2 regions of the Rahnella sp. BIGb0603 genome follow, and region 1 is predicted to be linked to the other one. Evidence: predicted binding sites of a transcription regulator. Region 1 holds the regulator's gene; the other holds the start of a gene.

Region 1 (4,968 bases):
CAGTCAGCCACGCGAAAAAGCCGGCAGAGCAGGCGGCATAAATCATCACGTTACCGCTGTAAACCCGGGAAGCGAGAAGCTTCGCGAAACCGGTTTTATCAGCAGGAGCATGAACCTCTGGCGCATTTTCGCGCAGTGTGGACGTGGTGATAAGCAAGATAACGGCTACGGCGGTCAGCAGAACGAAAATCGCTTCCCAGTCAAAATGGTTGAGAACCCAGGCGCCCAGCAAAGGTGCCAGAGCAGGGGAAAGCGCAACCAGTGGCATGATGCTGGCAAAGGTTTTTTTAGCAACATCGGCAGAAAAGCGATCTACCACCAGCGCCTGCCAGGTGACGGCGGCGGCACAGACGCCGACAGCTTGCAGGAAACGCAGCGCCAGCAGGGCGCGGACATTCTCAACCCATAGCACGCCCAGACAACCGACGACAAAGAGCGCTAAGCCAATCAGCAATACCGGCTTGCGGCCAATCTTGTCGGACAACGGCCCCCACAACAGCTGACCGATGGCAAAGCCGCCAAGGAAAATACTCAGGCTGGCGCTGATCATGCCCGGGCTGGTCATCAGGCTGCTTTGCATCGCGCTGAAGGCCGGAAGGTACATATCGGTCGCTAAAAAGCCAAGCATGCTCAGCCCGGCAAGATAGAGCATAAATCCAAGTGAGGGTTTCATTATTGTCTCTTTAATTTATTTATTGCAGATGATTTGACGCGGAAATCGTATCGGATGCGGAGTTTAACGCTTTGATAACAGGCTTGTGAAACGCTAATATTTGCAATCTGCTATCAAAAATATTGAAGGCTAAACGATGTGGTCAGAATATGCACTTGAAGTGGTCGATGCCGTCGCCCGAACAGGCAGTTTTAGCGCTGCCGCGCAGGACTTGCACCGGGTTCCTTCTGCCATCAGCTACACCGTTCGCCAGCTTGAACAATGGCTGGCCGTTCCGTTGTTTGAACGCAGACATCGCGACGTTATTCTGACTCCTGCCGGTAAAGTTTTTGTCGACGAAGCGCGGGTTCTGACAAAAAAAATGATAGCGACCCGCCGCCAGTGTCAGCAGGTCGCCAATGGCTGGCGCGGAGAATTACGGGTGGCCGTTGACCGTATCGTTAAACCTGTGCGGACACGGCAGCTGGTGCTGGATTTCTATCGCCATTTCCCTGATACCGAACTCATCATTCATTCGGAAGTCTTTAACGGTGTCTGGGACGCGCTGGTCGACGGGCGGGCGGATGTCGCCATCGGCGCGACGCGGGCGATCCCCGTCGGTGGACGGTTCAATTTCCGCGATATGGGTTTTATGGACTGGCATTGTGTGGTCAGCGCGCAACATCCGCTGGCCCAGACGCAGGGAATACTGAGTGACGATCAGTTACGGCCTTATCCGGCGCTTTGCCTGGAAGATACATCGCGGACATTGCCGAAACGCGATACCTGGACGCTGGATAACCAGCGGCGGCTGGTGGTTCCCGACTGGACGTGTGCGTTGGAATGTCTGAACGAAGGTTTATGTGTTGGCATGATGCCGGTTCACCGCGTGACACCCTGGATTGAACAGCAAAAATTACAGGTACTGTCGCTGGAAAATACCTTTCCGGACAGCCCGTGCTGCCTGACGTGGGATCAGAGCAATCCGTCGCCTTCGCTGGCGTGGCTGCTGGAATACATGGGCGATACGGAAACGATGAACCGGGAATGGTTGCGCGACTGACAATAAACGCCTGCGGCACAGGCGTTTATTGAAAGTTAACGGCGGTAATCGCGGTACGGGCCGTCGGCCACGGAACGGCGCTCAACCAGTTTGGGATGCACTTCAATGGTCTGCGACTCTTCGCGTTTGCTGATAATTCTGTCCAGCAGCATGGTAAAGGCCATTTCGCCCAGACGTTCTTTTGGCTGATGAACTGTCGTCAGTGCCGGTGAGAAATAGCGCGCGTTACGCACGTTATCATAGCCAATCACGGAAATATCCTGCGGTACGCGCAGGCCCAGCTCATCGGCGGCACAGATTGCCCCCATCGCCATCACGTCACCGCCACAGAATACAGCCGTCGGGCGGTTTTTCTGCATCAGAATTTTGTGCATGGCCTGATAGCCCGATTCCGGCTCAAAGTCGCCCTGAACGACCCATTCTTCACGAAGAGGAATATTAGCTTCCGTCAGTGCTTTCACAAAGCCCTGGAAACGGCCGCCGCCGGTGTTTCGCGCCAGTTGCCCAGGGATCACGCCGATATCGCGATGACCGCGTTCAATCAGATAACGTCCGGCCATATAGCCGCCTTCAAACGCGTTATCGATAATGCTGTCGGTGAAATTCTTACGCGCTTCGCCCCAGTCCATCACAACCATCGGGATGGAGCGGTATTCTTCAAGCATATTCAGCAATTCGTCCGGATACTCCGCGCACATCACAAGTAAACCGTCGACGCGTTTTTGCGCCAGCATTTGCAGGTAGGCCTGTTGCTTCTCCAGATTATTGTGTGAGTTACACAAAATCAGCGTATAGCCTTTTGAGAAACAGCTGTTTTCCACGGCCTCAATCACTTCGGCGAAGTAGGGCGCTTCACTGGACGTTGCCAGAAGACCGATCGTTTTGGTGTTATTGACCTTCAGGCTACGTGCCACAGCGCTGGGAGAATAGTGCAACTCTTTGATTGCAAGGAGAACCGCGGCTCGGGTTTCTTCGGCGACGAAACGGGTTTTATTGATGACGTGCGACACGGTTGTGGTGGAAACGCCAGCGCGCTTTGCGACATCTTTAATCGTTGCCATGTAAAAAATGACTCCTGTGCTCACGTGTTTCAGCACGTTAGCATTATGTTAATCGTTTGCTTGCGTGGATTTAACTGCTGACTTCGAAAAGGGCAGTGAAATCGTTGGGTGGATTCTTCAGAGTGAGGCGTGAAATGCTCTCGGGTGAAATCGACCGGCACACAGGCGTGGTAACCGACAATTTTCACTTATAATGCAGGAAAGTGGAAGTAAAATTGTCATGAACCTGGTGTCATTCAGCACAAGATTTTCAATGCGAATTATGAGAAAATGCGTTGGCACACATTCAGTGTGGCTATACGAACGCCACAATTTGATCCGTAAGGGGGTTTAATGGACAGCAACCTGAAATTTTCTTTGATCACTACGGTCTGCGCTTTGCTCGTGATTATTGCTTTCAGTTTCACCGCAGTGATGAACTGATTTGCGCGAAAGCCGCAATAAAAAGGGCGATTACCTATAACAGGAATCGCCCTTTTCAATTTTACGCAGTCACCCATTCCGCCGATACTCTTCCCTGCAGAAACTCTTCGTTAAATGCTATTCAATGGCTGATTAGCGAAACTTCAGACTTAACGAATTGTTTATTATCGGATCGTCTTAGGGGTCATTACCCGTCGTGCGCCTACATAATGATCTTGCCAGTAATCGTCACCCAGTGAGGTGATCTTAATGTCTTCGCCGGTGCGCGGTGACTGGATAAACTTCCCGTTTCCTACGTAAACACCGACATGGTCTGCGGCGCCGCGGTTATTAATCCGGAAGAAAACCAGATCGCCGGATTCTAATTCACCCCGTTTGACCGGGGCCGCATCGCGCAAGTGGTACATTTCATTCGCTGTGCGGGGCATTTTAATACGGATCAAATCTTTATATGCGTAGTAAACCAGTCCGCTGCAATCGAAACCTGTATTCGGTGACGTTCCGCCCCAGCGGTAAGGTTTGCCGACCTGGTGCATCAGCTTGGTCATCGCGGTTTGTTGTGCGTGCTGATAACGTTTCTTGTGTGTTGCGCTGAGCGTTATCGGTTTACTGTCTTCTTCACGTAACTTTTTGCCTTTGCGGTGGCGGCCATACGCTTCTTTTTTACTGGCCTTTTCACTGCTGTTTTTAGCGAGAGAGCGGGTTTTCGTTTCCTTCCCTGCTTTCGCCTCGGCCCGGGTTGTCTTGAGTGTTTTTTCTTTTTTACTCTCGGCCCGCGTCGTTTTTACTGTTTTTTCAGAAGACGTCTTTCGCTTAACCAGTTCGGTGCTTTTGACTTTCTTCTTCGAATTTTTTTCCTGAGTTTTAGGTTCTGAAACCGGCGCGACTTTGGTTTTCTTGCTGGTTTTCGCGGCTGCCGTTTTTCGCTTTCGGCGTTCTTCCGGCGTGACCTGGTTAACATGACTCTTTCGCTGGTCGGCAGCGACACGAGTCTGTGGCGACGCATGAGCCATATTCAGAAACAGCTGGGTAAAGAGCAGCACAAAAAGCGTGAACAGTAAGCGCATAGCTTCGTTACCATGAGTGGTAGGGTTAAACATCAGGGATGTCAGAGTATTGCCTAAAAGAACGAGACAAAAAAGCACGAATTGCCTCGATTCTAGATCATATTGTGAGAAAAAGTTAATAGCTTTTTTTATGTCGAAATAACCGCCATTTTTAGTCAAAAAAATAACCACTTTTCATCATGTTATTATTTAAGTTAAAGAATGGGATTTTGCAAATCTGACATTATCGTGGAACGGCAAAAATGTTATTCTCGATGAATCTTTAAATATGTGAACCTGAACGCAAGCGCAGAAGATTGTTTAGCGAAATGCCAGTATTGAGAAAGACCCCACAAAAATTGGCGTTTTTATCTGGTGGCAGCCATCGTTACAATAGAAAGCATTGTGATTGCACACCGTCTCTGTGTGCTGCGCGTGAAGAGTAATGACCGTGACAGCCTGTACCGGCTTGAGGAAGCAAGAAATGACCACTCCAACGATTGAAAAAATTCAGAAGCAAGTTTCTGAAAACCCGATTCTGCTGTACATGAAAGGTTCTCCAAAACTGCCAAGCTGCGGTTTTTCAGCACAGGCTGTTCAGGCGCTGTCTGCGTGTGGCGAGCGTTTCGCTTACGTTGATATCCTGCAGAACCCGGATATTCGTGCTGAGATGCCAAAATTTGCTAACTGGCCAACGTTCCCGCAGCTGTGGGTTGATGGTGA
Region 2 (4,968 bases), on a different contig from region 1:
TTTCGTGTCACAACCGCTGAAAGCGGTGCTGAAGCGTTGCGCGTATTGCACCGTGAACGAATCGATCTGGTGCTGAGCGATTTACGCATGGATGAAATGGATGGCATGGCGTTGTTCGCTGAAATCCAGAAATTCCAGCCGGGAATGCCGGTCATTATTCTGACGGCGCACGGCTCGATTCCCGACGCGGTTGCCGCCACACAGCAGGGCGTTTTCGGGTTTCTCACCAAACCGGTCGACCGCGATGCGCTGTATAGAGCCATTGATGAAGCACTGGCACAGTCCAGCCCGTCGGTGGATGAAAGCTGGCGCGAGTCGATTGTAACCCGCAGCCCGTTGATGTTGCGTTTGCTGGAGCAGGCCAATATGGTCGCGCAGTCTGACGTCAGCGTGCTGATCAACGGCCAGAGTGGAACGGGTAAAGAAGTGCTGGCACAGGCGATCCACGGCGCCAGCCCGCGCGGAAAGAACGCATTTATCGCCATCAACTGCGGCGCGCTGCCGGAACAGTTGCTGGAATCTGAATTATTCGGCCACGCCAAAGGCGCGTTTACCGGTGCGGTCAGCAGCCGTGAAGGGCTGTTCCAGGCAGCCAACGGCGGTACGTTGTTCCTCGATGAAATCGGCGATATGCCGCTGTCATTGCAGGTCAAACTGCTGCGCGTTTTGCAGGAGCGTAAAGTCCGCCCGCTGGGCAGCAATCAGGATATCGACGTCGATGTGCGGATTATTTCTGCCACGCACCGCGATTTGCCTAAAGCGATGGAAAAAGGCGAGTTCCGCGAAGATCTGTTTTATCGTCTGAACGTCGTGAGCCTGAAATTGCCAACGCTGAGCGAAAGGGCGGAAGACATTCCGCTACTGGCAAATCACCTGCTTCGCGTGGCGGCGCAGCGGCACAAGCCGTTCGTCCGCAGTTTTTCCACCGATGCGCTGAAACGGCTGATGGCGGCGAGCTGGCCTGGCAATGTGCGTCAGTTGGTGAACGTGATTGAGCAATGTGTTGCGCTGACTTCTGCGCCGGTCATCAGCGAAGCGCTGGTTCAGCAGGCGCTGGAAGGCGAGAACACTGCGCTGCCGACGTTTGCCGATGCGCGTAATCAGTTCGAACTGAATTATCTGCGTAAGTTGCTGCAAATTACCAAAGGCAATGTGACGCAGGCCGCCCGTATTGCCGGGCGTAACCGCACCGAATTTTACAAGTTGCTTTCCCGCCACGAGCTGGAAGCCACGGATTTTAAAGAGTAACGGGAATTTACTTTCAGCGGCATCGGGTACATTCCTGCCGCTGAACTATGATACCTTTAGCGCCTTCGCATGCTACGGCATCCGAAACCAGACTGTGAACCATGCTGCCGCTCAGGAAGGCGGAGAGCAAACGAATGATTATAAGGGTCCGCCATGAAAAAGATTGATGCGATTATCAAGCCGTTCAAACTCGACGACGTCCGCGAAGCACTGGCTGAAGTTGGGATCACCGGGATGACCGTGACCGAAGTGAAGGGTTTTGGTCGTCAGAAAGGTCATACCGAACTGTACCGTGGTGCGGAATACATGGTCGATTTCCTGCCAAAAGTAAAAATCGAGATTGTGGTGGCAGATGACATCGTGGATACCTGTGTTGAAACTATCATGACTACCGCGCAGACCGGCAAAATCGGCGATGGCAAAATCTTCGTGTTCGACGTGGCGCGCGTAGTGCGAATCCGCACCGGCGAGCAGGACGAAGAAGCTATCTGATTTCATTGCGCGTCTGAAACAGAAAAGGCTGACATTGCGTCAGCCTTTTTGCTTTTCAGTGCGGGTATTCTCAAAGTCAGATGACTTTATGCGGGCCGAAACATTCGTAGTGAATGTTGGCTTCGGCAATGCCCAGTGCCAGCAGTTGTTTTGCGGCAAACTGCATGAAGCCCACCGGACCGCACAGGTAGAAGTGCATCGCCGGATCACTGATTTTATCGCTGACTTTGCTCAGATCCATAAAGCCTTGGTATTGAAAATCTTCGCCTGGCAAGTCATTCGTCCGGGGCTGGTTATACCAGACATGGCTTTCCAGTTGCGGCAGATGAGTCTGCGCGCTTTTCACTTCACCGGCAAATGCATGAACCGCGCCATTTTCGGCGGCGTGAAGCCACTGAACAGGCGCTTTATGGCCACGCTGCGCCAGCGTGTTGAGCATGCCTAACATCGGTGTCTGACCGACACCGGCGGAAATCAGCGCGACCGGTGTGGCCTCGCCGACATCCATAAAGAAATCGCCGTGCGGTGCGGCAACATGAATGATGTCGCCCGGCTGCGCAAAGTGATGCAGGAAGTTGGACACCGCGCCCTGACCTTCACGTTTTACCGCGATGCGGTACGTTTTGCCGTTCGGTGCCTGCGTCAGGGAATACTGACGGATTTCCTGATTTTCCAGGGAAGCATCGCGGATATACACCGCCAGATATTGTCCCGGCTGGAAATCCACTACCGGCAATCCGTCTACAGGTTCCAGCAGGAAAGAGGTAATCAGTTCGCTTTGCGGCTGTTTTTCCACAATACGGAATTCACGGGTGCCGCTCCAGCCACCGGTTTTTTCGGCGCTTTCTTTATAGATTTCTGCTTCACGATTGATAAATACGCCCGCCAGAACGCCGTAGGCTTTGCCCCACGCATCCAGCACTTCCTGACCCGGACTGAACATTTCATCCAGAGTCGCCACCAGATGACCGCCGACAATATCGTATTGCTCAGGCCGGATCATGAAACTGGTATGTTTTTGCGCGATACGTTCAACCGCCGGTAACAGTGCAGCCAGATTTTCAATATTGGTGGCATAGGCGCAGATGGCATCAAACAGCGCCTGACGCTGATCGCCGTTGCGCTGGTTGCTCATATTGAAGATGTCTTTAAGCTCGGGATTGTGTTCGAACATGCGGTCATAGAAGTGTGCGGTCAGTTTCGGGCCGGTTGCCGCAAGCAAAGGAAGGGTGGATTTAACGGTAGCGATAGTGGCTGAATCAAGCATAGTGAACTCCGTGTCTTTTTAAATTTCATTAAACATGTATTTTAAATGCATCTTATATAAATCCACAATTTCTGTAAACACCCCCTAAAGGGGTAAGGGCTTTTTAAGGTGACGTGTGCGGTGAGGGCTGAGTCACAAAGCTGAAATTTGAGCATGTTCAGTTGAAAATTTATCCCTTGATTATGGGTTGAGGTTCGCAGATCAAAGCCTTGCTGTATCTGGAGCCAATCGTTTGCTTAAAAACCTGAAACTGACCCTATCCGAAGGCGGCCTAAACATTTACACTGTTGCGCAGAACCCGGAAGGGGCGTTTATTTTTAGTTTGTTGAGTCAGGAGATGCGGATGTTAAAGCGTGAAATGAACATTGCCGATTATGATGCTGAGCTGTGGGCAGCAATGGAAAAAGAAGTTGTTCGCCAGGAAGAACATATCGAGCTGATTGCGTCAGAAAACTATACCAGCCCGCGCGTTATGCAGGCTCAGGGTTCGCAGCTGACCAACAAATATGCCGAAGGCTATCCGGGCAAACGTTATTACGGTGGTTGTGAGTACGTCGACATCGTTGAACAACTGGCTATCGACCGCGCAAAAGAATTGTTCGGTGCAGATTTCGCTAACGTTCAGCCACACTCCGGCTCACAGGCGAACTTCGCGGTTTACACCGCATTGCTGCAACCGGGCGACACCATTCTGGGGATGAACCTCGGCCATGGCGGTCACCTGACACACGGTTCACCGGTCAACCTGTCCGGTAAACTGTATAACGTAGTGCCTTACGGCATCGACGAAAGCGGCGACATCGACTATGACGACGTTAAGCGTCAGGCCGAAACACACAAACCAAAAATGATCATCGGCGGCTTCTCAGCCTTCTCCGGTATCGTTGACTGGGCAAAAATGCGCGAAATCGCAGACAGCGTTGGCGCGTACTTCTTCGTCGATATGGCACACGTTGCCGGTCTGATTGCGGCGGGCGTTTACCCGAACCCGGTTCCGCACGCGCACATCGTGACCACCACTACGCACAAAACGCTGGCTGGCCCGCGCGGCGGTCTGATTCTGGCGAAAGGCGGTGACGAAGAGTTCTACAAAAAACTGAACTCCGCCGTCTTCCCTGGCGGCCAGGGCGGACCGCTGATGCACGTGATTGCCGGTAAAGCGGTAGCACTGAAAGAAGCGATGGAACCTGAGTTCAAAACTTACCAGCAGCAAGTGGCTAAAAACGCCCAGGCAATGGTGGCTGTGGTTCTGGATCGTGGCTACAAAGTGGTTTCCGGCGGCACGCACAACCACCTGTTCCTGATGGATCTGGTTGATAAAAACCTGACCGGTAAAGAAGCCGATGCTGCACTGGGTCGCGCTAATATCACCGTCAACAAAAACAGCGTGCCAAACGATCCGAAGAGCCCGTTCGTGACTTCAGGCGTGCGAATCGGTACTCCGGCTATCACCCGTCGTGGCTTTAAAGAAGCTGAAGCGCGTGAACTGGCTGGCTGGATCTGCGACGTGCTGGACAACGTGAACGATGAAGCCACTATCGAACGCGTTAAACAGAAAGTTCTCGACATCTGTGCACGCTTCCCGGTTTACGCGTAATATTTGCGAAGCCGTAAAGCTGCTAAAACCCGCTCCGGCGGGTTTTTTTATGGGCATGTATCAGAATTTGTGAGCTGGCAGACATTACTGGAGTAAGAAAGCGTCTGCGGATTGCTAGCGATTGTGAGCTTTGTCAAAGTATTGGCCTCACACCGGAGGATTTATGGAATTGCGTTCCACGCGCTGGCTTGCACTCAGTTATTTCACCTATTTTTTCAGTTACGGTATTTTCCTTCCCTTCTGGGGTTTGTGGCTAAAGGGCGAGGGCATTTCCTCCGAAAGCATCGGCCTGTTGCTTGGCGCTGGTTTAGTCGCCCGTTTTCTCGGCACGTTAATCATTTCGCCTTCCATCAAAGACCCTTCG

What was found. Region 1 encodes PurR, which represses purine synthesis genes. Its sites were predicted from a motif close to CANGCAAACGTTTGCNTG; they were not measured.
Region 2: a site for PurR is predicted at 3,229-3,246, ahead of glyA (serine hydroxymethyltransferase). Genes of this name have one in related genera too.

What each region holds. Positions count from the first base shown of each region.
Region 1 covers NZ_JANUEX010000001.1:370,501-375,468, reverse strand. Annotated here, with positions in the region: gene punC (purine nucleoside transporter PunC) at 1-673, opposite strand, end outside; gene punR (DNA-binding transcriptional activator PunR) at 810-1,715, shown strand; gene purR (HTH-type transcriptional repressor PurR) at 1,751-2,776, opposite strand; gene M2403_RS24905 (YnhF family membrane protein) at 3,110-3,199, shown strand; gene M2403_RS01715 (C40 family peptidase) at 3,364-4,266, opposite strand; gene M2403_RS01710 (Grx4 family monothiol glutaredoxin) at 4,730-4,968, shown strand, end outside.
Region 2 covers NZ_JANUEX010000003.1:149,169-154,136, forward strand. Annotated here, with positions in the region: gene glrR (two-component system response regulator GlrR) at 1-1,248, shown strand, start outside; gene glnB (nitrogen regulatory protein P-II) at 1,402-1,740, shown strand; gene hmpA (NO-inducible flavohemoprotein) at 1,817-3,007, opposite strand; gene glyA (serine hydroxymethyltransferase) at 3,351-4,604, shown strand; gene M2403_RS09055 (3-phenylpropionate MFS transporter) at 4,768-4,968, shown strand, end outside.